Regions from separate parts of the Nocardia sp. NPDC058176 genome, predicted to be linked through region 2. Evidence: predicted binding sites of a transcription regulator. Region 2 holds the regulator's gene; the other holds the start of a gene.
What was found. The regulator HspR, encoded in region 2, represses chaperone genes until heat shock. The targets are predictions, from matches to a motif close to ANNTGAGTNNNNNNNACTCANNT.

Region 1: the regulator HspR is predicted to act here: its motif matches at 3,743-3,765, upstream of lon (endopeptidase La).

The regions. Positions count from the first base shown of each region.
Region 1 covers NZ_JBHVVA010000002.1:1,157,350-1,168,856, forward strand. The annotation lists gene ACFVVM_RS17895 (DNA polymerase IV) at 1-430, opposite strand, end outside; partial or broken gene ACFVVM_RS17900 (PaaI family thioesterase) at 538-945, shown strand; gene lon (endopeptidase La) at 1,191-3,728, opposite strand; gene ACFVVM_RS17910 (hypothetical protein) at 3,940-4,068, opposite strand; gene ACFVVM_RS17915 (DUF6159 family protein) at 4,052-4,759, shown strand; gene ACFVVM_RS17920 (hypothetical protein) at 5,132-5,929, shown strand; gene ACFVVM_RS17925 (DUF3068 domain-containing protein) at 5,988-7,055, opposite strand; gene ACFVVM_RS17930 (DUF2613 domain-containing protein) at 7,052-7,222, opposite strand; gene ACFVVM_RS17935 (hypothetical protein) at 7,251-7,949, opposite strand; gene ACFVVM_RS17940 (TetR/AcrR family transcriptional regulator) at 8,118-8,738, shown strand; gene ACFVVM_RS17945 (protein kinase) at 9,048-10,778, opposite strand; gene ACFVVM_RS17950 (hypothetical protein) at 10,885-11,507, opposite strand, start outside.
Region 2 covers NZ_JBHVVA010000002.1:803,734-815,240, reverse strand. The annotation lists gene grpE (nucleotide exchange factor GrpE) at 1-545, shown strand, start outside; gene dnaJ (molecular chaperone DnaJ) at 567-1,757, shown strand; gene ACFVVM_RS16355 (heat shock protein transcriptional repressor HspR) at 1,757-2,158, shown strand; gene ACFVVM_RS16350 (globin domain-containing protein) at 2,774-3,943, shown strand; gene ACFVVM_RS16345 (suppressor of fused domain protein) at 4,047-4,616, shown strand; gene ACFVVM_RS16340 (hypothetical protein) at 4,637-4,855, opposite strand; gene ACFVVM_RS16335 (hypothetical protein) at 4,852-5,133, opposite strand; gene ACFVVM_RS16330 (FAD-binding oxidoreductase) at 5,277-6,035, opposite strand; gene ACFVVM_RS16325 (FAD-binding oxidoreductase) at 6,061-7,218, opposite strand; gene ACFVVM_RS16320 (MarR family winged helix-turn-helix transcriptional regulator) at 7,388-7,828, opposite strand; gene ACFVVM_RS16315 (maleylpyruvate isomerase family mycothiol-dependent enzyme) at 7,898-8,524, shown strand; gene ACFVVM_RS16310 (DUF3558 domain-containing protein) at 8,759-9,283, shown strand; gene ACFVVM_RS16305 (hypothetical protein) at 9,298-9,672, shown strand; gene ACFVVM_RS16300 (hypothetical protein) at 9,676-11,007, shown strand; gene ACFVVM_RS16295 (ESX secretion-associated protein EspG) at 11,041-11,507, shown strand, end outside.

The DNA.
Region 1 (11,507 bases), 350 kb from region 2:
GTTTGTTGTCGCCGATGCCGACCGAGCAGGTGAGGCCGAGTTCGATGATGGCACTGCGGATTTCGGCGGCGAGCTGCCACGGATCGCCATCGGTGGCGACGAACGCCTCGTCCATCCCCCACACCTCGACCGGGCCCGCGACCCGGCCCAGCGTCGCCATGATCTCCGCGGAGGCGGCCTCGTAGGCGGGCATGTCCAGCGGTAGGAATACGCCATCCGGGCACTTGCGCTGCGCCATCTTCAAGGCCATCCCGGCACGCACCCCGTAGGCCCTGGCAGGGTAGGACGCGCAGGTCACGACCTTGCGAGGTTGCGCGGGATCACCCTCGCCGCCGACGATCACCGGTAGCCCGCGCAGCTCGGGGCGGCGCCGGAATTCCACCGCCGCCTGGAACTGGTCGAGATCGACATGCAGGAGCCACTGGGGCACTGTTCCGTCATACCGCACGGCACCGTCGATTACCCGTAAGCCGGGCGTGGCAATATCCGTACCGCGCCAACCGATGTCACGACCGAGCTCGAAGAACGGAACACCCGATGCCGACCGAAGCCACCACCCTCGACCTCGACCTGGCCCGCCAGGTACTCGCCGCGCAACCCTTCGCCCGCCTGGTCGGCACCGAGCTCACCGAATTCGGCGACGGCGCGGCCACCCTGATCATCGAGATCCAGCCCGAACACGGCCAGCAGTTCGGCTTCGTGCACGGCGGGGTGCTCGCCTACGCGGCCGACAACGCGCTCACCTTCGCCGCGGGCACCGTCCTCGGGCCCAACGTCCTGACCGGCGGATTCACCATCACCTACCTGCGGCCCGCGCAGGGTGAGCGGCTGCGCGTGCACGCGACGGTCCTCGGCGCCACCCGCCGCCAGGCGGTCACCCACTGTGACGTCTACGCCGAGACCGAGGGGGAGGAGCCCATCCTCTGTGCGGTCGCCCAGGGCACGACCCGGCGGGTCGAGAAGGATCTCGAGCAGGCGGCCGCCGAGGACGAGGACACCTTCGAAGACGATCCCGAGTTCGACGACGACCAGGACCTGTACGACACCGACCAGCTGACCGTCGTCACCGAGGAACAGCTGGCCGCCGTCGCCGAGGAAGCCCCGGCGCTCCCGCCGACGGTGAGCCGATAGGTCGCGCTGGAACGGCGAAACGGGCCGTGCGTCGCGCACGGCCCGTTCGCCGGTCCGGATCAGGCGCTGACGGCGAACCGATCGGCGTCGATGGCCGGTTCGGCGACCGGCTCGATCGCGTAGGCGAGGATGTCGGCCACGTCGGCGACGGGGCGCACGTCCAGTGCCTCGAGCACCTCGGCCGGGACCTCGTCGAGGTCCGGTTCGTTGCGGGCCGGGATGAAGACGGTCCTCAAACCGGCACGCTGCGCGGCGAGCAGCTTCTGCTTCACGCCGCCGATCGGCAGGACGCTGCCGTTGAGGGTGACCTCGCCGGTCATGCCCACATCGCCGCGCACCTGGCGGCCCAGTGCCAGTGACACCAGGGCGGTCACCATGGTGACGCCCGCGGACGGTCCGTCCTTGGGCACCGCACCCGCCGGGAAGTGGATGTGGATGTTGCGGTCGAGGACCTTCGGCTCGATCCCGATCTCCGCCAGGTGCGAGCGCACGTAGGTGAGGGCGATCTGCGCCGACTCCTTCATGACGTCACCCAGCTGGCCGGTGAGGGTGAGCGAGCGCTCGCCCTCGGCGCCGTTGGCCTCGATGTAGAGCACATCGCCGCCGGCGCCGGTGACCGCGAGGCCCGTCGCGACGCCGGGGACAGCGGTGCGTTCCATCGAGTCCGGGGTGAAGCGGGGGCGGCCGAGGTAGTCGGTGAGGTTGTCGACGTCGACGGTCAGGGTCGTCACGGACTCCGCGTCCGCGGACGACTCGACCGAGGCCGCGGGGCGCGACTCGAAGTCGACCACGTTGTCGTAGCCGAGCGACGGGTCGTACCCGAGCACCTGCCCGTCATCCGGCACCGCATTGCCGCCGGACCCGACGTTGCCGCGCGACGCGGCGTCGCCACCCGGTGCGGCTTTGCCGCCGGGCTCTGCGGCGGAATCCGCAGTCACCAGTCGAGTTGCCGCCTTGCGCAATGCCTTTGCGACGAGTCGCTCCATCTGGCGCACACCGGCTTCCCTGGTGTAGTTCGCCGCGATCTCGCGCAGTGCCGCATCGGTGATCGAAACCTCTTCCGCGGTCAGCGCATTGCGTTCCAGCTGCCGTGGCACCAGGAAGTCGCGGGCGATGGCCACCTTGTCGGCCTCGGTGTAGCCGTCGACGGTGATGAGCTCCATCCGGTCCAGCAGCGGGCCGGGGATGGTGTCCATGACATTGGCCGTCGCGATGAACAGCACGTTCGACAGGTCGAGGTCCAGGTCCAGGTAGTGATCGCGGAAGGTGTGGTTCTGCGCGGGGTCGAGGACCTCGAGCAGCGCCGCCGCCGGATCACCGCGGAAATCGGAGCCGACCTTGTCGATCTCGTCCAGCAGGACAACGGGATTCATCGATCCCGCCTCCTTCACCGCCCGCACGATCCGGCCGGGCAGCGCGCCCACGTAGGTGCGGCGGTGACCACGGATCTCGGCCTCGTCGCGCACGCCACCCAGAGCGACGCGAACGAACTTGCGGCCCAGCGCCTTCGCCACCGACTCGCCCAGCGAGGTCTTGCCGACACCGGGCGGACCGACCAGCACGAGCACCGCACCGGACCCACGTCCACCGACGACCTCGAGACCACGCGCGGCCCGCCGTGAACGCACCGCCAGGTACTCGACCATGCGGTCCTTCACCTCGTCCAGACCGTGGTGATCGGCATCGAGGACGGCCCTGGCGGCCGAAACATCGGTGCTGTCTTCGGTTTTCACCGTCCACGGCAGGTCGAGCACGGTGTCGAGCCAGGTGCGGATCCAGCCGGATTCCGGGCTCTGGTCGCTGGCGCGTTCGAGGCGACCCACCTCGCGCAGCGCTTCGGCGCGTACGTGCTCGGGCAGGTCCGCGTTCTCGACGCGGGTGCGGTAGTCGTCGGCGCCGTCGGGTTCGTCCTCGCCGAGTTCCTTGCGGATGGCGTTGAGCTGCTGGCGCAGCAGGAACTCGCGCTGACTCTTCTCCATGCCGTCGCGCACGTCTTCGGAGATCTTGTCGGTGACCTCGACCTCGGCGATGTGATCGGTGATCCACTCGATCTGCTTGGTCAGCCGGGCGGTGAGGTCGGGCGTCTCGAGCAGTTCGCGCTTCTGGTCGTTGGACAGGTACGGCGCGTAGCCCGCGGTGTCGGCGATGGCCTCCACGTCGTCGAGCTGGTTGACGATGTCGATGATCTGCCAGGCCTCGCGCCGCTGCAGCACCGCGACGACCAGCTTCTTGTACTCGGCCGCGAGTTCGGTGGTCCGTTCATCGGGCTCGCCGATCTCGACCGGCTCGGCCTCCACCCACAGCGCCGCACCCGGCCCGGTCACCCCGTGCCCGATCCGCGCCCTGCGCTCGGCCTTCAACACCGCCGCGGGCGCGCCACCGCGCATCCGGCCGACCTGCTCGATGGTGGCGACGACGCCGTACGACGCGTACCCCTCATCCAGTCGCGGCGCGACCAGCACGGCCCCGGTTTTCCCCGCCTGAGCGGCATCGATGGCAGCCTGCGCGGACTCGTCCAGTTCGATGGGCACGACCATGCCCGGCAGCACGATCGGATCGGTCAGGAACAGCACCGGCAGGTTCTGAGCTGTAGTCATATCGACCCTTCCAAAGTTGAGCTTTGTTCACTCAACCCCCCACCCCACCCGTTTGTTCCACCCCGGTGACCCCGTTCACTCACGGCGAACTTCCCCCACCGAACCCAGCGTCTGTCGTCGCGGTGTAACCCCTGGCCGCTGGTTCGACGGATCGCCTCGATGGGTTGGCGCCGCTAGGGTGTGATCTTGTTCGATCGTTGATGGAGGGGGATCACGTGGCGTTCGCCAATTCGTGGCAGATGTTCAAAACTTCGGCCTCGGTGTTGAAGTCACGCAAGGAGCTGGCGGTTTTTCCGGTGATTTCCGGGGTGGCCAGTGTGGGGGTGACGGCTTCTTTCATCGTGCCGATCGTGGTGTCGGACCTGTGGGATCGGTCGTCGGTGACGACGTATGTGCTGTTCGGGCTGATGTATCTGGCCTCGGCGTTCGTGACGATCTTCTTCAACGCGGCGCTCATCTCGCAGGCGGATGTCGCGTTGCGCGGGGGTGATCCGAGCGTGGCCGGTGGCATCGGGGCCGCGGCGCGGAAGTGGCCGCGGATTCTGGTGTGGGCGGCGGTGTCGGCGACGGTCTCGCAGGTGTTGCGGATTCTGCAGGATCGGGCCGGGTTCCTCGGGACGATCCTGACGGGCCTCGCGGGGGCGGCGTGGCAGGTTGTCTCCTACCTGGTGCTGCCGAAGATGGTGCTCGCCGATCGCGGGGTCGTCGACGCGGTCAAGGACTCGGCCGAGTCGATGAAGCGGACCTGGGGGGAGAACGTGGTCGGCAACGCGGGCCTCGGCATCTTCGGCTTCCTGCTCGCCATCCCGGGCGTGCTCCTCATCATCGGCAGCTTCCAGCTCCTTGCCACCAGCGTGGCCGCGGCCCTGCTGGTGGCACTGGCCGGTATCGCCTGGCTGATCGTGTCCACCGTGATCGTCGCCGCCCTCTCCGGCATCTACCAGACCGCCCTCTACCGCTTCAGCGTCGACGGCGTCGTCCCGGTCGCCTTCGCCGACGCCGACCTCACCCACGCCTTCCGCCAGCGCTGACCGTGGTTGACCGGGCGCCGAACCGGTGGCAGCATCAGCGGCCATGACTGATCGAATCGAGTTCACTCTCCGCTGATGAGCCTGGTGCACGGGCCGCAGCTGCCCGTCTCCCCGGTTTCCCTGTTCGACCATGCGATGCGATTGCACCGCGAGACTCCCGACGGACCGCTCGAGCGGGGCGGCTCCCCCTATCCCGACGAACAGCGGCATCGACGCCGCTGGCGATCGGATGAACGCCCGTGGAACTGGCGGATCGAGGGCGCCGCACTCGCCGAAGTTCTGGACGAGCATTTCGCCCAAACCGACCCGGACCCAGCCGATCTGGCCGAAGCCTGCCACCACGTCGACGTGCCACTGTTCCGAAACGAACACGTGGCCGCCGCGGCTCGCCGCGCCGATGCCGAACGGGTACGACTGACCGGACGATGGCTGGTGCGGCGCGGCACCGATCGCTGTGCCGTGCGGGTGGGTGTCGCGCTGCTCGGGACGGTCCCCGACAACCGGGACATCCCACTGCTGCAGACGATCGGTCTGCTCTCGGACGATTTCGCGCCACTGGTTGCCGACGCCATGGCTCGCTGCTCCGACGGGATGACGGCGCTGCAGTGGCTCGGCGACCGCGCGGTTGGGTGGGGTCGGGTTCATGTGGTCGAAAAACTTTGCGAGACAAACGCTCTCGCGTCGCGCGACTGGCTTCTGCGCCGCGCGTGCAACGGCGAATTTCTCAACAAGTACTTCGCCGGCACTGTGGCGGTTACCGCCGACCTGGCCACGGCGATCACCGTCGACGAACCCGACCTCGCGCTGGTCGACCACACCAGCGTGCTGCTGTCGCAGATGAGCGACGCGGACAACATGGGCCTCGCGCTCGACCGCTATCCGGCCGCCGGAACCGTACTCGACGCGCACTCGAAACACGTTGCGCGCCTGACACCGTCGATATCCCGGTACCGCGACATCGCGAACCTCGCCACCTATGTCCAACAGGCAGATCCGGCCGTCTGGTCCGCGGGCTGCCGGGATCGTGTACTGGATCGCTATCTGGCCGTACTGAATCGACCCGGCTGGGTCGAGATCGCGCGAACCGGACTGGCCGACAACGACTCTCGAATCCGCTGGCTACGCGACAACGTCGGCCCGCGTCTCGGCCTGGTGGGGCTCGGGGCATGAAAACAGCTCGGCCTCCCTGCCGAAAGCGGGGAGGCCGAGCTGGTGAAACATTGCGCGACTACAGGTTTCGCGGTACGCGGAACTGTTCGGTCGGGGCGTCGGTGAGGGAGTTGCGGCGGCTGCTCAGGATGCCGAGGACGATGCCGGCGATCACGAGCAGGGCGCCGATGACGCCGAGGGTGATGGGGAGGGTCTTGCCGAACAGGGAGAGCTTGTCGAGGCTCTCCTGGGTGACGGCGAGCTGGGCGTCGATCGTGTCGTCGTCGAAGACGATGTTCGCCTTCAGCGCGGTGACGTCGATCTGGTTGGCGCTGCGGCCGTAGAACAGGTGGATCTGCTCGCCGCCCTTGAGGACCGCGCCGGTCTTCGGCTCGACCCACACGTCGCGGGTGTTGGTGTAGAAGCGGGTCATGGTGACCGGCTCCTCACCCTCGAGGCCCCACTTGGCGGCGGGCAGGGTGAGCTTGTTGGTCGCGGCCGGAACCACGTCCCACATGTTGGTGACCGGAATGGTCTGGCGGAAGTGGTAGACCGGGACGCCCTTGATCTCGGACTCGTCGACGAACTCGATGTCGTAGGTCGCGCGGGCGTTGAGATCGAAGTACGGGTAGGACTTCTTCTCGGTGCCGATCGGGAAGCGGTACTGCAGACCGGCGCGCTGCGACGGATCGGCCACCGAGGCACCCGAGGCGTCGACGTTGACCGCGATGGAACCGTTGGGCGAGGCCGGAATCGGCTCACCGGTGGTGCGGTTGATGGTGACGCGGTCGACCGAGGCGGTGAGCAGACCGGAGTCGCCGTCGCGGTCGTCGCGACGCAGGGTCTGGCCGGCCTGGACGGTCATCTCGTCGGCGGCGGAGGGCTCCTCGACGGTCAGGAAGCGCTGCGAGACGATCGGGACGTTGGTGTCGATCTTGGCCGAGCCCTCGGGCGAGGTGAGCGAACGCGCGTCCAGCACAAGGCTTTCCTCGCCGGGCACGCTCTTGGCGATCGTGGTGATCCGCAGATCCAGCGGGGTCTTGGCGACCTTGCCGACGGTGTAGGTGGGAATCATGGCAGCGGCGGCGAGCAGCAGCGCGCCGAGGCCGACGAGGATGCAGGCGATGATCCTGCGCGCGCCGCTCATCGGCTGCCGTACTGCACGTTGCCCAGCAGCGAGGAACCGGGATCAGCGGTGGTCTCGGGTGCCGGGATCGAATTCTGTTGCGCGCCCGCGGTGATGCCGAACACGGCAATCACCCCGAGGATCGCGCCTGCCAGCCCGCTGAGCAGGCCGGGGACGGCAAACTTCATAGATCGAACTCCAATGCGAGGCGTCGACTCAAGCGACGGTGAAGAACCCGAGGGTCGGGGCGAACGAGCAGGTACGAGCTTCGCCGTCGGCGGTGGTCGTGGTGAGCGAACCGGAGATCACCGCGGCGACCCGGCCGGCACCGGTGTCCGCGATGGCGGACAGGGTGGCGGGGCCGTCGGGGTTGATCGCGGCCTCGGTGGTCAGCGGTTGCGCCCCGGTACGGCGATTGTCGAGGTTGACCCACTGCACGGTGAGCGGCGGATTCTGTTCGACGGCAGGCGTTTTGGTACCCAGCGCGGTGAAAACGAAACCGGTCTGGCCGGACGCGGGTCCGGGCGGGGGCAGTTCGGCCGGGCCGGGCACGGCCAGCGCGGTGCCGATCGAATCGGAGGTCGGGCCGATGCAGCCCTTGCCGATGGTCGGGTAGAGGAACTGCGCGATCCGCGGGCCGTCGGCGGGCGGGAGGTCGGGGCCACCGCCGCCGCTGCCGTCGAGGAAGGTGATGACCCGTTCCAGCGTCGACTTGACCTGCGCGGGAATGCCGGGCGTGGCCAGCAGCAGGCGCGCCTGGGCCAGGATCGCGGCCTGGCCGCTGTCGGCGATGGGGGCGGGCGCGGAGATGGCGCCTACGATCGTCGGTGCCAGCGCTGCCAGCGTCTCGGAGGGCACGTTCTCCGCGATGGCGGGAACGCCGGGCTGCGCCGAGGCAGGCTGCGGGGCAGCCATCGTCGGCGTAGCGGCGACGAGTGAAGCACTCGCCGCTAGTACGAGAGCAGACAAAACGGTCCGCGATCCTCGGGTGCGCAGCACTGGTCAGCCGTCCTTCTTTTCATGGGATGAATGAGGCACACCGGAAATGTCAGTGTGATCCCGGGTTTCAGATACTTTGGAGAGGTGACTACAGCGGACAGACGGTATGGGGGTCGTACAGTCGTCGCGCGTAAAGCCGAGCGGCGCCAGCGGTTCCTGGAAGCAGCTACGCGAATTTTCGCCGAACGTGGGTACGCGACGTGCTCGCTCGCCGAGGTGTGTGCGGCGGCGGGCCTGTCCAAGCGGCAGTTCTACGAGGAGTTCGAGACCCGCGAGGACGTGCTCACCGCGGCCTACGACCGGATCCAGGACGACGCCGCGGCCGCGGTCGGCGCCGCGCTGGTCGAGCTGGACTCGCCGACCGATCCCGAGACGGCACTGCGCACCGGTCTGGCCGCGTACCTGGAATCGCTGGGTTCGGATCCGTACCGCGCCAAGGTCGCCCTCATCGAGGTGGTCGGCGTGAGCGACCGCATGGAGGAGCGTCGCCGCGCGCGGCGGCACACCTGGTCGGCGTTGATCGCGACCGCGCTGGCCGGCATCGGCGTCCGGTTGCGCGGGGACGCGCAGCTGACCACCGCCTTGATCACGGGGGCGGTCAACGGTGTGGCGCACGAGTGGTTGCTGCGCGAGACGCGACCGCCGGTCGAGGAACTGGTCGATCTGCTGACCGGTGCCGCGCTGTCGCTGATCGATCTCGACTGAGTTCTGCGCAGCCGACGACAAGGTGGCAAATTCGCGCACGTGCCGCCTACTCAACCAACTCCCTCTCCGGACATTGTGAGACCGATCGGCTTCACAGTGTGGGGGGAGAGTTTGACATAGTAGTGACCCAGATCGCAATGGCCAGATTTCTGAGACCGGCATCACCAGCGGTGATAGGCGATTGCTTGGTTACTCGCGAGTTGGCTACGCCACGATAGCGCCCCGGACCAGCACTGGACCAGCGACCAAGAAGTCGATCTTGATCTAGCGAGTCAGCTATCTCGCAGCTACTCCGATGCGGTGTGGCGGTCATGACTTGTGCAGGACACCGGTGATGGTGCCGAGCAGACCCGGCGTGGTGAAGCGGAGGGTGCCGTCGGGCTCGAGGGTCACCGTGGACGTGGCGCCGTCGTCCATACAGGTCCCGTCCGTCGTGGTGAGCCGGGCGCTGAAGGTGAGCTGTTCCTCGCTCGCCTCGGTCAGCGTCTCGGTGCGCTCGCAGCGCTCCCCACCGATCGTGCCGGTGTTCGCCGACCAGGCCACCTCCTCGCCGACCTCGCCTGGGCCGATGCTGAGCTCGATGTCGAAGCGGACCGGCCCATCGGCCGCCTGGCCCGTCCAGTCGCCCTGGAAGGCCTCGGGGACGCTGCCCGATGGCGTCTGCTCGCCCGTCTCCACCACCGTCGCGGTCGCCGCGCCGTCACCGTCCGGTCGGTCACGCAGTTGGGCGCCGATCAGAAAGGTGCCCGCCGCCGCAGCCACGAACACCGCCACGATGGCGACCGTCAGCAGGACGCGCGTTCGGCGGGTACGGTCGCGGCGCGGACCGGGGGCTGGACCGCCGGTGGGCTGCCATGGTCCCTGACCGGCCTGTGTCACGTCTGCGATCGGGTGCTGACCTGTGACACCCGGCCAACTCGGCGCCGGGCCGTCCGGGTGCGTGCCGGGGGACCAGCCCGGCGACGACGCATCGCGGCGCCACCCGGGCTCGGGATGTCGGCTCGGGGTCGCAGTCTCCGGTGGTGTGCGCGGGGCCGGGCCGGTGATCGGGGGCAGGCCCTGGGCCCAGGGGCCGGTCGGGGCGACAACGGCCGAGCCACCGGTGATCGGGCGATTCGGGTCCGCGGTGACGGTGGTGTCGAGGTCGGAGGGACCGGAATCGAGGTCGAGGAGGCGGATCGCGCGCACGCCGACTTCCTCCAGGACCGCGGGTGGCAGCCAGCCGGAACGTTCGGGCTTGCCGATGGCGGCGAGCTCGGTGCGCAGCTGTTGGGGAGTGGGGCGGGCGGCGGGGTCCTTGGCGAGGCAGGCGGCGATGAGGGGGCGCAGAGACGGGGGGAGGGATTCGACGCGGGGTTCCTCGTAGACGATCCGCCACAGCATCTGGACGAGCTCGGCGGTGCCGAACGGGCCGTGCCCCGAGGCGGCGAAAGTGAGCACCCCGCCGAGGGCGAACACATCGCACGGGGGACCGAGCGGTTCGCCGCTCACCTGCTCCGGGCACATGAAACCCGGTGAGCCGACCACCCTTCCGGTGGTGGTGAGGGCGACGTCCTCCGCGGCGCGGGCGATGCCGAAGTCAATCACCTTGGGACCGTCGATCGCCAGCATCACGTTCGACGGCTTCAGATCGCGGTGCACGATGCCCGTCGCGTGCACCGCGACCAGCGCTTCAGCCAACCCGTGCGCCAGCGCGAGCAGCGTCGGTTCGGCGAAGGGGCCGAACCGGGTGACCGCGTCCGAAAGCGACAGTCCCGCCACATATCCGGTCGCCAGCCACGGGGGATCGGCATCGACGTCGGCATCGAGAACGGGCGCGGTGAACGCGCTGCCGACACGCTGCGCGGCCGCCACCTCCCGACGGAATCTGACGCGGAACTCCGGGTCGCCGATCAGATCGGGCCGGATGACCTTCACCGCGACGGTGCGCCCACCCGAGTTGCGGCCCAGATACACCTTGCCCATGCCACCGGAGCCGAGCACACCGAGCAGCCGGTAGTCGCCGATCCGACGGGGATCGTTCGTACCGAGCTGTTCCACCGCCGAACCCTCCGGATAAAAGCAATGCCTCCCGGCCACTGTAACCGCAGGAGCCCGCCCTCACCGGCCACGATCGGCGGCTCGTGACCGGGTGCGCGGGCCCGCGCTACAGGTCCGCGAGGGCGATGCCGGTCAGCGGGCTGTGGAGGCGGACCAGTTCGGTGTCGGTGCCGGTGCCGAGGTCGACCAGCCGGATGGATCCGCCCAGTTCGCTGACATAGAAGTGCCGGTCGTAGCCGGTGACGCCGATCGCCTCCCGGTAGCCGCGCGAGATGATCTGCGGGGCACCGATTTCCGGTTGAACGGTGGCCTCGTAGAGGGTATTGCCCTCGGGTGGGGCGCCGCGGTCGGTCCAGATCAGGTGCGGCCCGTGGAGTTCGAGGTCGATCGGTTCGGGGAGGTCCTGCCAGAGCAGTTCGATGTCGGGACGGTTGTCGGGGGTCGCGCCGGGCGGCAGGTCGATGGGGGCACGGAAGATGCGGCCGTCACCGCCCTTGGCGGCGCCCTTCTGGGTCCAGTAGACGAGGCGGCGGTCCGGATCGAGGCAGATGCCGACACACCAGTTACGGGTGATCCGCGGGTCCGCACCGGTGACCACCAGCGGCCGCAGGTCACCGCCGTCGAGATCGCAGGTGAGCACGGCCATGCCCTCGCGGTCGCACCAGTACAGCCTGCCCGCCTCGAAATCGGCGGCGAGCTGCTTGCCGGTGGTGAACGCGCCCACCGGCA
Region 2 (11,507 bases):
ACTCCTCCGAGCAGGAGTTGATCGAGGAAGAAGTGGTCGAGCCCGACACCGCCGAGGTGGTGGAGCCCGAGCCCGAGACCGAGGCGCCGGTCAGCGACGAGCTGGCCGAACGCACCGCCGACCTGCAGCGGTTGACCGCGGAGTACGCGAACTACCGCCGCCGGGTCGAGCGCGACCGGCAGGCCAACATCGATGCCGCCAAGGCGTCGGTGGTGACCGAACTGCTCGGCGTGCTCGACGATCTGGACCGCGCGCGGGCGCACGGCGACCTGGAGACGGGTCCGCTCAAGTCCGTGGCCGACAAGCTCGAGACCGCGCTCACCAAGCAGGGTCTGGTCGAGTTCGGCGCTGTCGGTGACCCGTTCGACCCGACGCTGCACGAGGCCGTGCAGCACGAGGGTTCGGGCGCCGAGCCGGTACTCGGTGTGGTCATGCGCAAGGGCTATCGGTTCGGCGATCGGGTGCTTCGGCACGCGATGGTCGGGGTAACCGATGCCGAGGCTGTGGAGGCATCGGACGCGGATGCCGACGCCGACGCGAAATAACACGAGAGGAGGAGATGCCCGGTGAGTCAACGGGAGTGGATCGAGAAGGACTTCTACAAGGAGCTGGGCGTCTCCTCTGGCGCTTCGCAGGACGAGATCAAGAAGGCCTACCGCAAGCTCGCTCGCGACCTGCACCCGGATTCCAATCCGGGTGACACCAAGGCCGAGGAGCGGTTCAAGGCGGTCAGCGAGGCCAATGCCGTGCTGTCGGATCCGGCCAAGCGCAAGGAGTACGACGAGACGCGCCGCCTGTTCGCGGGCGGCGGCGGTCGCGGCGGCTACGGCACCGGGGGTGGCTTCACACCCGGTGCGGGCGGCGGATTCTCGCAGGACTTCAACATCGGTGACATCTTCGGTCAGGCCGGTGGCGCGGGCGCCGCTGGTGACGGCGGGCTCGGCGATCTGCTGGGCGGGCTGTTCAACCGGGGTGGCGGTCGGGCGGCCAGCCGTCCGCGCCGCGGTGCCGATGTCGAAACCGAGACCACGCTGGGCTTCCGCGAGGCGGCCCAGGGTGTCACCGTCCCGCTGCGGATGACCAGTCCCTCGCCGTGCACCACGTGTCACGGCAGCGGCGCCAAGCCGGGCACCAGCCCGCGCGTGTGCCCGCACTGCAACGGTGCCGGTGTGGTCAGCCGGAATCAGGGCGCGTTCGGTTTCAGCGAGCCCTGCGACGACTGCCGCGGCACCGGCTCGATCATCGACGACCCGTGCGTCGACTGCTCGGGCACCGGTATCCAGAACCGCACCCGCACGATCACCGTCCGGATTCCGCCGGGCGTGAGCGACGGCCAGAAGATCCGGCTGGCCGGGCAGGGCGAGGCCGGACTGCGCGGGGCGCCCTCGGGCGACCTGTATGTCACGGTGCACGTGAGCCAGGACAAGGTCTTCGGCCGTCAGGGCGACGACCTCACCTTGGTGCTGCCGGTGAGCTACAGCGAATTGGTGCTGGGGACAACCGTTTCTGTACCGACGCTGGACGGCCGGGTCGGCGTGAAGGTGCCGCCGGGCACCGCCGACGGGCGTATCCTGCGGGTACGTGGTCGTGGCGTGCCCAAGCGCGGTGCGGCGGGCGGCGCCGGTGATCTGCTGGTCACGGTGAAGGTGGCGGTTCCGCAGCAGCTGGACTCCGATGCCACCGATGCGCTCAAGCGCTATCAGGAGGCGGAGAAGGCCAGTGGCTTCGAACCGCGGGCTGGATGGGCGGGTGCTTGATGGCTGACAATCCGAAGTCCGCGTCGGGTTCGACCTCGCGTGCCGAGTTCTTCATGATCTCGGTGGCGGCTCAGCTGGCGGGGATGCACGCGCAGACGTTGCGTACCTACGACCGGCTGGGTCTGGTGACCCCGCAACGTACTTCGGGTGGTGGGCGCCGGTACTCGGCCCGCGATGTCGAGCTGCTGCGCGAGGTGCAGCGGCTGTCGCAGGACGAGGGCGTCAACCTGGCCGGGATCAAGCGCATCATCGAGCTCACCAATCAGGTGGAGGCGCTGCAACAGCGCGTCGAGGAGATGAGCGCGGAGATGGAGCGGTTGCGGGCGGGCTACCGGCCCGATCTGTCGCCGCCCCAGCGCAGTACCGCGCTCGTGGTGTGGCAGCCACGGAATCGGCGCTGAGGCTTCTCGATTAGACGGGCCCCTGGTTCGTGATCCGCTGCGGTGGACGCGGACCGGGGGCCCGTTCGTGTGCCGGTCAACCCCCGGCGACCGGCTGGTGACTATTCAGCAACCCACTTATTCGTGATCTTGCCGTTCGGTGGTCCTCGCTCAGGGCGTTGAAGTGCGGATTTGGCGCCGTTCCTGTTTCAAAGTTTGCTGGCGAGATGCTGAATTCGGATCAATCGGAACGCATTTCCGCGCCGCCGACCAGGCGCTCCGAGTCGCCCTCCCCGCGTGTCACGGCACGGCGCGTCGGATCGGGGTGTGCGGGGTTCGTAGCGGAAGAGTCGCTCTACCAGGCACATTGGTCGACGAATGTCGGTTTTGCCAGGTAAGTCATGGGCGTGTGAGGGCCTGTTCACTCCTGATTAACGGTCCCAGAGTATGTTTCAGGGGTACCGTCCATGAGCACCGGATGGTATTTAAAGAATTACACGCGTGATGTTTAAGAGTACGATTCCGAAGCTGGCAAACCTCGCCTAGACTTCTCGCATCGGCTGCTGACGAGTGTCCTCCCAGCCCGTCACTCGCCGCGCGGCTAGCGTTCGATGGCGAAACGAGGTTGTGACACATATGGATTCGCGGACTGTCGCTTTGATCCGTACTACGTTCAAGGCGGTTGCTGCGGAAGACGGTGGGTCCGAGAGGCTGGCGAGGTCGTTCTACTCGATCCTGTTCACGGACTACCCCGGTGTCCGCGACTACTTCCCGGCGGCCATGGATGCCCAGCGTGACCGGCTCGTCAAGGCGATCTCCTACGCGCTGGACCGGCTGGAGGAGCCGGACAAACTGCTGCCCTTCCTCGCCCAGCTCGGGCGCGACCACCGCAAGTACGGTGTGCAGCCCGCCCACTATGTGGCCGTGGCCAACTCGCTGAAGTCGGCCATGCGCCAGTTCGCCGGGACCGAGATGTGGACCGACGAGGTCGCCGCCGCCTGGGACGAGGGCCTCGCCACCATCAGCGGCGCGATGATCAGCGCCGCCGACAAGGAGACCACCCCGCCGGCGTGGACCGCGACGGTCGTCGAACGCCGCGAGGTGCTACGCAATCTCGCCGTCGTCCGGGTCCAGCTCGACCAGCCGATGCAGTACGCCGCCGGGCAGTACCTCAGCGTCCAGGTCCCCGCCCGCCCTCGCATGTGGCGCTATCTCTCGCCCGCCAATCCGGCCAATGCCAACGGCGAGATCGAATTCCACATCCGCAGTGTGCTCGGCGGCTGGGTCAGCCCGGCCATGGTCTCGCACACCACCGTCGGCGACCAGTGGCTGCTCGGCTCGCCACTGGGCGGGCTCGGGGTGCCGCGCAACACCAAGCGCAAGATGCTGATGGTCGGCTGCGGCACCGGCATCGCCCCGCTGCGCGCCCAGGTGATGGCGATGGCCCAGCGCCGGGTGAACCCGAAGGTGCACCTGTTCGTCGGCGGCCACCATCCCTGCGATCTCTACGACCTGCAGGTCCTGAGCCAACTGGCCGTCGCCAACAAGTGGCTCACCGTCACCCCCGTCAGCGAGAGCGACGAAAACCCCTGGTGGTACTACGATTCCGGCGAGCCGCACGTCGACTTACCGAGCCTGGAACCCCGAATGACCGGCCAGATCGGCAAGGTCGTCGCCAGCTACGGCCCCTGGGCCGACCGCGACGTCCAGATCGTCGGTTCCCCCTCCATGGTCCAAACCACCAAGTTCCGCCTCATGGCCGCTGGCACCCAGGCCAAGTCCATCCGCCACGACCCCCTGTTCTGAGCGCTTCGCCGGACTCGGCCCGAATCGACTCTGCCGTAGAGCATTTCGCACGGCGGAGATACCATCGTGCGGCGGTGCAGGGTGGGAGTCGGAAGGATTGTCGGTGGGTGCTTCTCCGTTGTTGCGGGCGGTCTTTCACGATGTGCGCCAGCTGTACGGCCCCGCCGACGACGGGTTCGTCTTCGAGGACGGCCCCGGCCCGCTGGGCCACATCGACGTGCTGGTGTACCGGCCGACCGACCGCATCCCGGTGACCACCTTCGCCACCGTCGGCATGGCAGCGGGCGAGATGCCCGCGACCACCGCCCCCGGCGGCCGCGCCGAACTGCGGTTCTCCTGGCGAGGTCACCTGGAACCGGAGCGCGAATCGGCCGTGGCCCGCCTACTGGCGAACCTCGCCGCCTACCCCTGGATCACCGACCAACAACTCGGCTGGGGACACATGATGACCCTGGAAGAAGACTTCCCCGGATTCCCCGACTGCCGCACAGTCATGTTCGCCGGCCCCCTGTTCCCCGAGGCCCAAGACATCTTCGAGGCCGAGGGCACCACCATCCGAATCCTGAACATCGTCCCCCTCACCACCCCCGAAACCGCCCGAGCCCGAACAATGCCCTCCGGCTTCTTCCTCACCGAACTCATGGACCAGGTCGACCTCTTCAGCCCGCGCTAGAGACCACCCCACGATGTGGATCAGCTCTGCGACGGATCGCTGTCGTCATCAGCGCTCGCGAGCTCCTCGATCACCGCGACTGCGGATTCGAACTCGGCATCCAACCCGATACCGCCCGACCACTGATGGGCCAGCTCGTTGAGACTGCCCCCATTGGCTCGCGGAGCCGGAACCAATCGCGACTTCACAAGTACATTCCAGCAGAATCCACTGGTCAGAGTCTGCTGGTGAGTGATCATTTCGGGTCGTGACGGCCCATGTAGCGTTCGATGTCGGTGCGGCCGTGGCGGAAATCGTCGGATTCAGCGGCCGCATCGAAAGATCTCAGCGTATCGAGGATCGGCACTTCGCCGAGCGCTTCGAGCTCCTCCAGCTTGTACATGATGTAGTCGGCGTCGGGGTCGTCGGCGGTCCGGCCGAGCTCGATGGCGATCGCGCGGATTCCGTCTCTTCCGCCGAGTCGGGCCAGGACTGCCGCGGCATCGACCATCACTGTCACGTTCCGGTCGTGCAGCATCTCGCTGAGTCGGGCCAGTACATCGGATCGACCGGCCCACGCGGCCAGGTCTTCGATCGCGCCGAGTCGATCGCCGGTGTTCGCACTCCGAGAACGATCGAGAGCGCTGTCGACGGTGGCGGGGCGCGACTGTGAAGGGGTGATCAGGCGCCTTCGGCGGTGATGTTGGTCGGGGGTGTGCCTGCTTCGATGAGGCGGTCGACGGTGGTGTGGACCATGGCGGGGGAGCCGCAGACCAGGACCTGGTGGCGGGTGAAGGGGCCGTGGGCGGTGGCGACGTCGGCGAGGGTGCCGTAGAGCATTTCCTCGGGGGCGAAGCCGATGTCGGAGCGGGTCTGTTCGTGCCATTCGTCGGGGAGGGCGGGGTCCTCGGGGGATTCGACGACGGGAATGACTGTCAGCCAGGGGAGTTCGCCCGCGAGCAGGAACAGCATGTCGGCGGCGTAGAGGTCGCGGGGGGAGCGGCCGCCGTAGAACAGGTAGGTGCGGGGCGGGGTGTCGCGGCGGGCCAGGTCGAGGATCTGGGCGCGCAGCGGGGCCAGGCCGGTGCCGCCCGCGATCAGCACCAGTTCGGTGGCGTCGGGATCGACGGCGAAAACCCCGTAGGGGGCGTGGATTCGCCACTGGTCGCCGGGCTTGGTGTCGGCGACGATCGAGCTCGAGCACCAACCGCCGGGCACGGTGCGCACGTGGAACTCCAGCTTCCCGTCCAGCGAGGGCGGCAGCGCGGGCGAAAGACGCCGCCGCACACCGGGATGCTGCGGCACCTCCACCTCGACCGACCCGCCTGCCTCGAAGGGCACGAAGTCACCGATCAGCCGGATCACGGCCAGATCGTGGCGCAAACGGTGGTGACCGACGACGGTCGCCGTCCAGGCGGGATCGGGAAACTCGGTGCTCATCGGCCTCTTTCGCGAACGGACGTGGTCAGCCGACGGGGTCGGCGGCGATGATCTCGTTGGGGGTGCCTGCCCGGAGCAGGGCGCGGCGGGTGTCGGCGATCATCCGGGGGGATCCGGAGATCTGGATCTGCCGATCCGACCACGCGCCGAAGCTGGTCACCACCGCACCCAGATTACCGACCAGCCGCCGGTGCATGCCGTGCGGATCGGGCGGCGTCTGCGGGTACCACCACGGATCGGTGTGCTGCTCGCAGACCGGCACCACGGTGAGCCACGGATTGGACTGCGACAGCTGCCACATGTTGTTCACGTCGTAGAGATCGCCGGGATAGTGGCCGCCGACGAAGAAGTGCACCCGCGGGTTGATGCCGCGCTGGCTCATCTCGATCAGCTGCGCGCGCAGCGGCGCGATACCGGTGCCGGACCCGATCATCAGCACGTCACGGCCGGACTCCCGGTCCACCTGCAGACCGCCGAGCGGACCGGCGATCTTCCACCGGTCACCGACCTTGGTGTCGTTGACGATGGCCGGGCTCACCCAGCCGCCGCTGATCCGGCGCACATGGAACTCCACCTCGCCGTACGGGTTGGCCGGGATGGCGGGGGAGAGATAGCGCCACATGTTCGGCCGCTGCGGGATCGCGATCGGCACGTACTGGCCCGCCTTGAACGGGATCGGGCCGTCGGCCTGCAGGCGCACGATGGCCAGGTCGTCGAGCACGCGGCGGTGGCCGACCACGGTCGCGTCCCAGTACGGCTGCGACTTGTCCTCGTTGGCGCCGATCGCCATCGAGGCCGAGACCAGGATGGTGATGTCGCGCCAGCCCTCGTCGAGCTCCCTGGTCCAGCGGTTGCCGTGATAGGTGCGCAGCGCCGCGAGCAGCGCGCGTCCGGCCAGGTCGTAGTGGTCGGCCTCGACCCCGTACTTGCGGTGGTCGCGGGCGAGTTGCTCGAGGAACTTCTGCGCCCGCTCGAAGTCCTCCAGATTGTCCAGCACGAACTGCAACGCCGTGGTCAGCCGCTTGGGCTGCATGTCCATGGCGGGGGGGAACAGCTCCCGCAACGACGGATCCTGGGCGAACAGATGACCATAAAAAGCACTGATCAGCCGCTCGGACCCGCCCGGTGTCTCCGACACCCCGCGGAAATCGGCGCGGACCAGCGCAAGCGAACGCGCATCCACGTCGTCAAGCTCCCTTTCCCTGGAATTGCTGCAATGTGGCCCCGCCCGATGGCGGACACCCTGTCAAGTATCCCCCGAAATGCCGCGCTGGGTGCAGGGATGCTCGTCACGGTCCCGCTCGCCGCACGGATCGTATGCCCTGCCCACCCCAACGGCCACGCCGACAGCCTCATCGATACGGGTCGGTGATCTTGCGCAGTTCGGTCAGCGTCGCGCGCAGCGCGTTCGCCCGCCGCGGGCCGAGGTGGGCGGTCCATTCCGATTCGACCTGTGCGGCAGTGTGATCGGCGAGTTCGGCCGCGCGGCGGCCCCTGGCGGCGAGGCGGAGGAGGCGGGCTCGGCCGTCGGTGGGGTCGGGTTCGCGGTGGAGGTAGCCGGTGCGCAGGAGTTGGTCGACGAGGACGCTCGCGGTTTGTTTGGTGATCTGGGCCTGGGCGGCGAGGTCGGTCAGGCGGGAGCCGGTCGGGGCGATGCGGGCGACCAGGCGGGCCTGGGCCTGGGTGAGGTCGTCGAAGCCGCCGTCGGCGAGTGCTTCGAGGACGCGTCGTTCCATCTCTCGGTACGGCACGAACAGCAGAACTCCGAGGTTGAGGGCGTCGTCGGCGGGCATCTCACTCCTTGATCCGGTCAGCTTCACTGACTATATTAGTCAGAAAGGCTGACCAATAGGAGGCCGATCATGGACGCCGGGCAGTACTGGAAGACCATCGCCGAGCAGCGTCGCGCCATCGCGGATCTGCTCGCCGGGTGTACCGACGACGAACTGGACAGCCCGTCGCTGTGCGCGGGCTGGCGCGTCCGCGATGTCGCCGCCCACGTGGCCCTGGCCCCGCAACCGCCCGGCCCGCTCACCATGCTCCGCGAAGCCGCCCGCGCCCGCGGCAGCTTCCACCGCCTCAACCACGACCTCGCCGTCCGCTACGCCGACACCACCGCCGACCTGTCCACAGTCCTGCACACCCTCGCCGACTCGCACCGCCTCCCCGCAGTCACCAACCACCGCAACATCCACTTCGACGTCATCGTCCACGCCCAGGACATCGCCCGCCCCCTCGGCCGCGTCATCCCCGTCGACCCGGAAGCCGCAGCCCGTGCCGCCCAACGTGTCTGGACCATGGGCTGGCCGTTCTGGGCCCGCCGCCGCCTCCACCACGTCCACCTGATCGCCGACGACTACTCCTGGACCGCGGGCACCGGCCCCGAAATCCACGGCACAACTCTCGACCTTCTCCTCGTGCTCACCGGTCGCCGCGGCGTACTCCCGGCACTCACCGGGGACGGTGTGAGCCTGCTCGGGACCACTTGATCCGGACAGATTCGATCGAAAACCCGACCGGACGGGAAATTCATCGTCCGCGCCCCGATTCCGGCCGGGTTCACCACCGATTTGCCCCCGGTTTCCGGCCCTGCGAACAGGGCCCGAAGCCGAGGTCCGAGCGGGCCCGATCGAGCGACATGGCCCAGGTCGCTCGCCCCTTCGCGTGCTAATGTCCCTGGTCAAAGCAGTGACCGGCTGGAAGGGGCGGGGATGAGGCGCGCGGTGACGACGCTGATCGTGGCTGGGGTGGCAGTGGTCGGGGTGGCGGGGTGTGGTGGTTCGGAGGGGTCGTCGGGGACGGGGAGTTCGGGGGTGAGTACCTCGGCCAAACCGGTGTTGTGGGATCCGTGTGCCGAGATCTCGGATGAGGTGTTGACGGCGGCGGGGGTCGATCCGGGGACGGAGGAGAGCGGTGTCGGCGGTCATGCGCAATCGGGGTGGGAGATCTGCGCATGGGATGCACCCGACTATTCGCTGACCGTCTACACGACCGACAAGACTGTGGAGGAGTTCGAACAGAAGTCGGGCAACGTCGATTTCCAGGATGTGACGATCGCGGGCCGCCAGGGCCGCCAGTTCAAGGTCGAGGGTGCATCGAAGGACCTCGGCTGTGATGTGGTCTTCCCGGCTGCCCAAGGCGTTGTCCAACTCGAGATTCTCAACTCGCCATTGGAGACCGGGTTGGAAGACCCGTGCGTCTACCTGGCGCGTGTGGGGGAAGTTCTCGTTCCGATCTTTCCGAACTGAACCGGGGAGGGTTCATGAGTGAGACCACTGCGTACAGCGCGCTGCTCGACAAGGTGAAGGCCGGTGAGGTGTACCTCAACGACGAGGCGGCCGCCTACCACATGTTCAAGGCGTGTGATCAGCGCCTGTCCGACCTCCGCGACATCCTCGGCATCACCCGGCGAGTGCAGAACGTCAGCGGCTTCGGCGATTTCCAGATGGGGAAGGATCTCGAGAAGAAGTTCCTCACGCAAGCGACTGGCGAGCCCAATTCGATCGACGCCGTGGTGTTGAAGGACATCGAGGCTGTGCAGCAACTCCGCGAGGTCTTCTCCCTCTCGTTCAAGAACATCACCGGCAAAGACATCGAAAACGCCAACGCCATCGACTACACCACCGGCCAGGTGTAGCCCATGTCCCAACCCAACATCGCCGGCCTCGACCTCTTCGGCGGCCTCCGCAATTTCGTCACGTCCCCGTTCGCCAACGACGACGGCGAACTCGACGCCTCCCAGATCGCCGACATCCAGAACCGCTACAACGACCAGCGCGATCGGGCCCGGCAGAAGGCGGGCGACCTCGGGTTCGACGGCGACTACCGGCCGACGGTCGTCAAGGACACCGACCCCTTCGAGACGCTGGATCTGTCGGTCCTGCGCGCCAAGGTCGACCAGATCGACCTTGCCGCGGTCGGCGATCTGATCAAGGCGTGGAACGAGATCTCCACCCGCAACAGCACCTCGCTCGACGAGTTCCGCACGCAGATCGCACGCGGGATGACGCCCGATGTGTGGGCGGGCGCCGCGGCGAATGCAGCGGCGGAAACTGTTGCAGCATATGATGATACGGGTAAGAAGGTGACCATCGCGGCGGCGCTCACCAGCGGCAAGCTGGATGAATTGCGTACCGGTCTCGAACCGACGAAGCGTTTGGTCCCGCACGAACCCGAACATCGCAGTGGGCTCGACAATTTCGGCGGTCTGTTCACCGGCCGTGGCTGGCGCAATGACGATGTCGCGCAGAACAACGCGAAAGTCGAGGCCGTCCGCGTGCTCACCACCGTCTACGCCCCGGTGATCTACGAATCCGATGACCGGGTTCCGGTCATTCCCGTGCCGAGGACCGTGGAGGGCACCGGCACCGGGCCTGACGGCGGATCGACCAGACCCACGTCCTACCAACCGGATTCGTCCACGCCGGACACCGGTCGGCCGTCGACGAACCCGGGGAACACCCCGGAATCGACCGTCCCGACCGAGCAGGACGCAACCCCCGGCGACAACCCGACCACGCCGTCGTCCACCACCCCGGAGTCGACGACGCCCACCTCGACCACGCCGGCGTCGACCACTCCGGCCGCGACGACGCCTGCCGCCACTTCTCCCGCAGCGACTGTCCCCGGCGGCGGTTCACCAGTCGGAACACCCGGTGGCGCAGGTGTTCCCGGTGGGGCGGGCGTCGGCACTCCGGGTTCGGGCGTGCCCGCGCCTGGCAGTTCGCTCCCCGGCGGCGGCACCGCAGGCACCGGCTCCACCACCGCCGCCCGCGCGGGCGGCACGGGAGCGGGCACCTCCGGTCGCGCCGGAATGCCCGGCATGATGGGTCCCGGCGCCCGAGGCGGCGGCAAGGACGACGAATCGAGCAAGGGCATCCCCGATTACCTCATCACCCAGGACCACGGCGACGAACTCACCGGCCTCGACGACCTGCCCAAGACGGTCCCGCCGGTCATCGGCGCGGACTAGACGCGAGACCTGATGAAGCAGAGTAGATCTCCCGTGCGAACCTGGCGGCTGACCGCCCTCGACTTCCGCACGCTGTGGGAAGCGGCGGGGCGCGACGTACTGCCGTACCCGCTGCACCACCGCCACATCGATGTCGAGACCCAGGCCGAGATCCTGCGCCTGCGCGGCAAGGCCGCCGAGAACCTGATGGCCGAGTTCGACAGCGACCTCGACCACGCCATGGCCGCCCTGCTCGCTCCGCACGCCCGCGTCGAGGTCGCCGGCGCCTCGCGCGGCAAGCGGACGATCCGCGCGCACGGCGGAATGCGCGACACCTACGCCGCTTTCGCCGTGCAGAGCCCCGGCCCGGAAACCGATCCCGGCGACATCACGCTCTACCTGCTCGCACCCGACACGCTGGCCGCCGCGGTCCTGTCCACCCTGCCCCGCGCCGCCGCCGGTTCCGGCCGCGAAATCCGCGTCACCGCAGCCGAACTCGCCGCCCCGCGCGCCGATGTCCG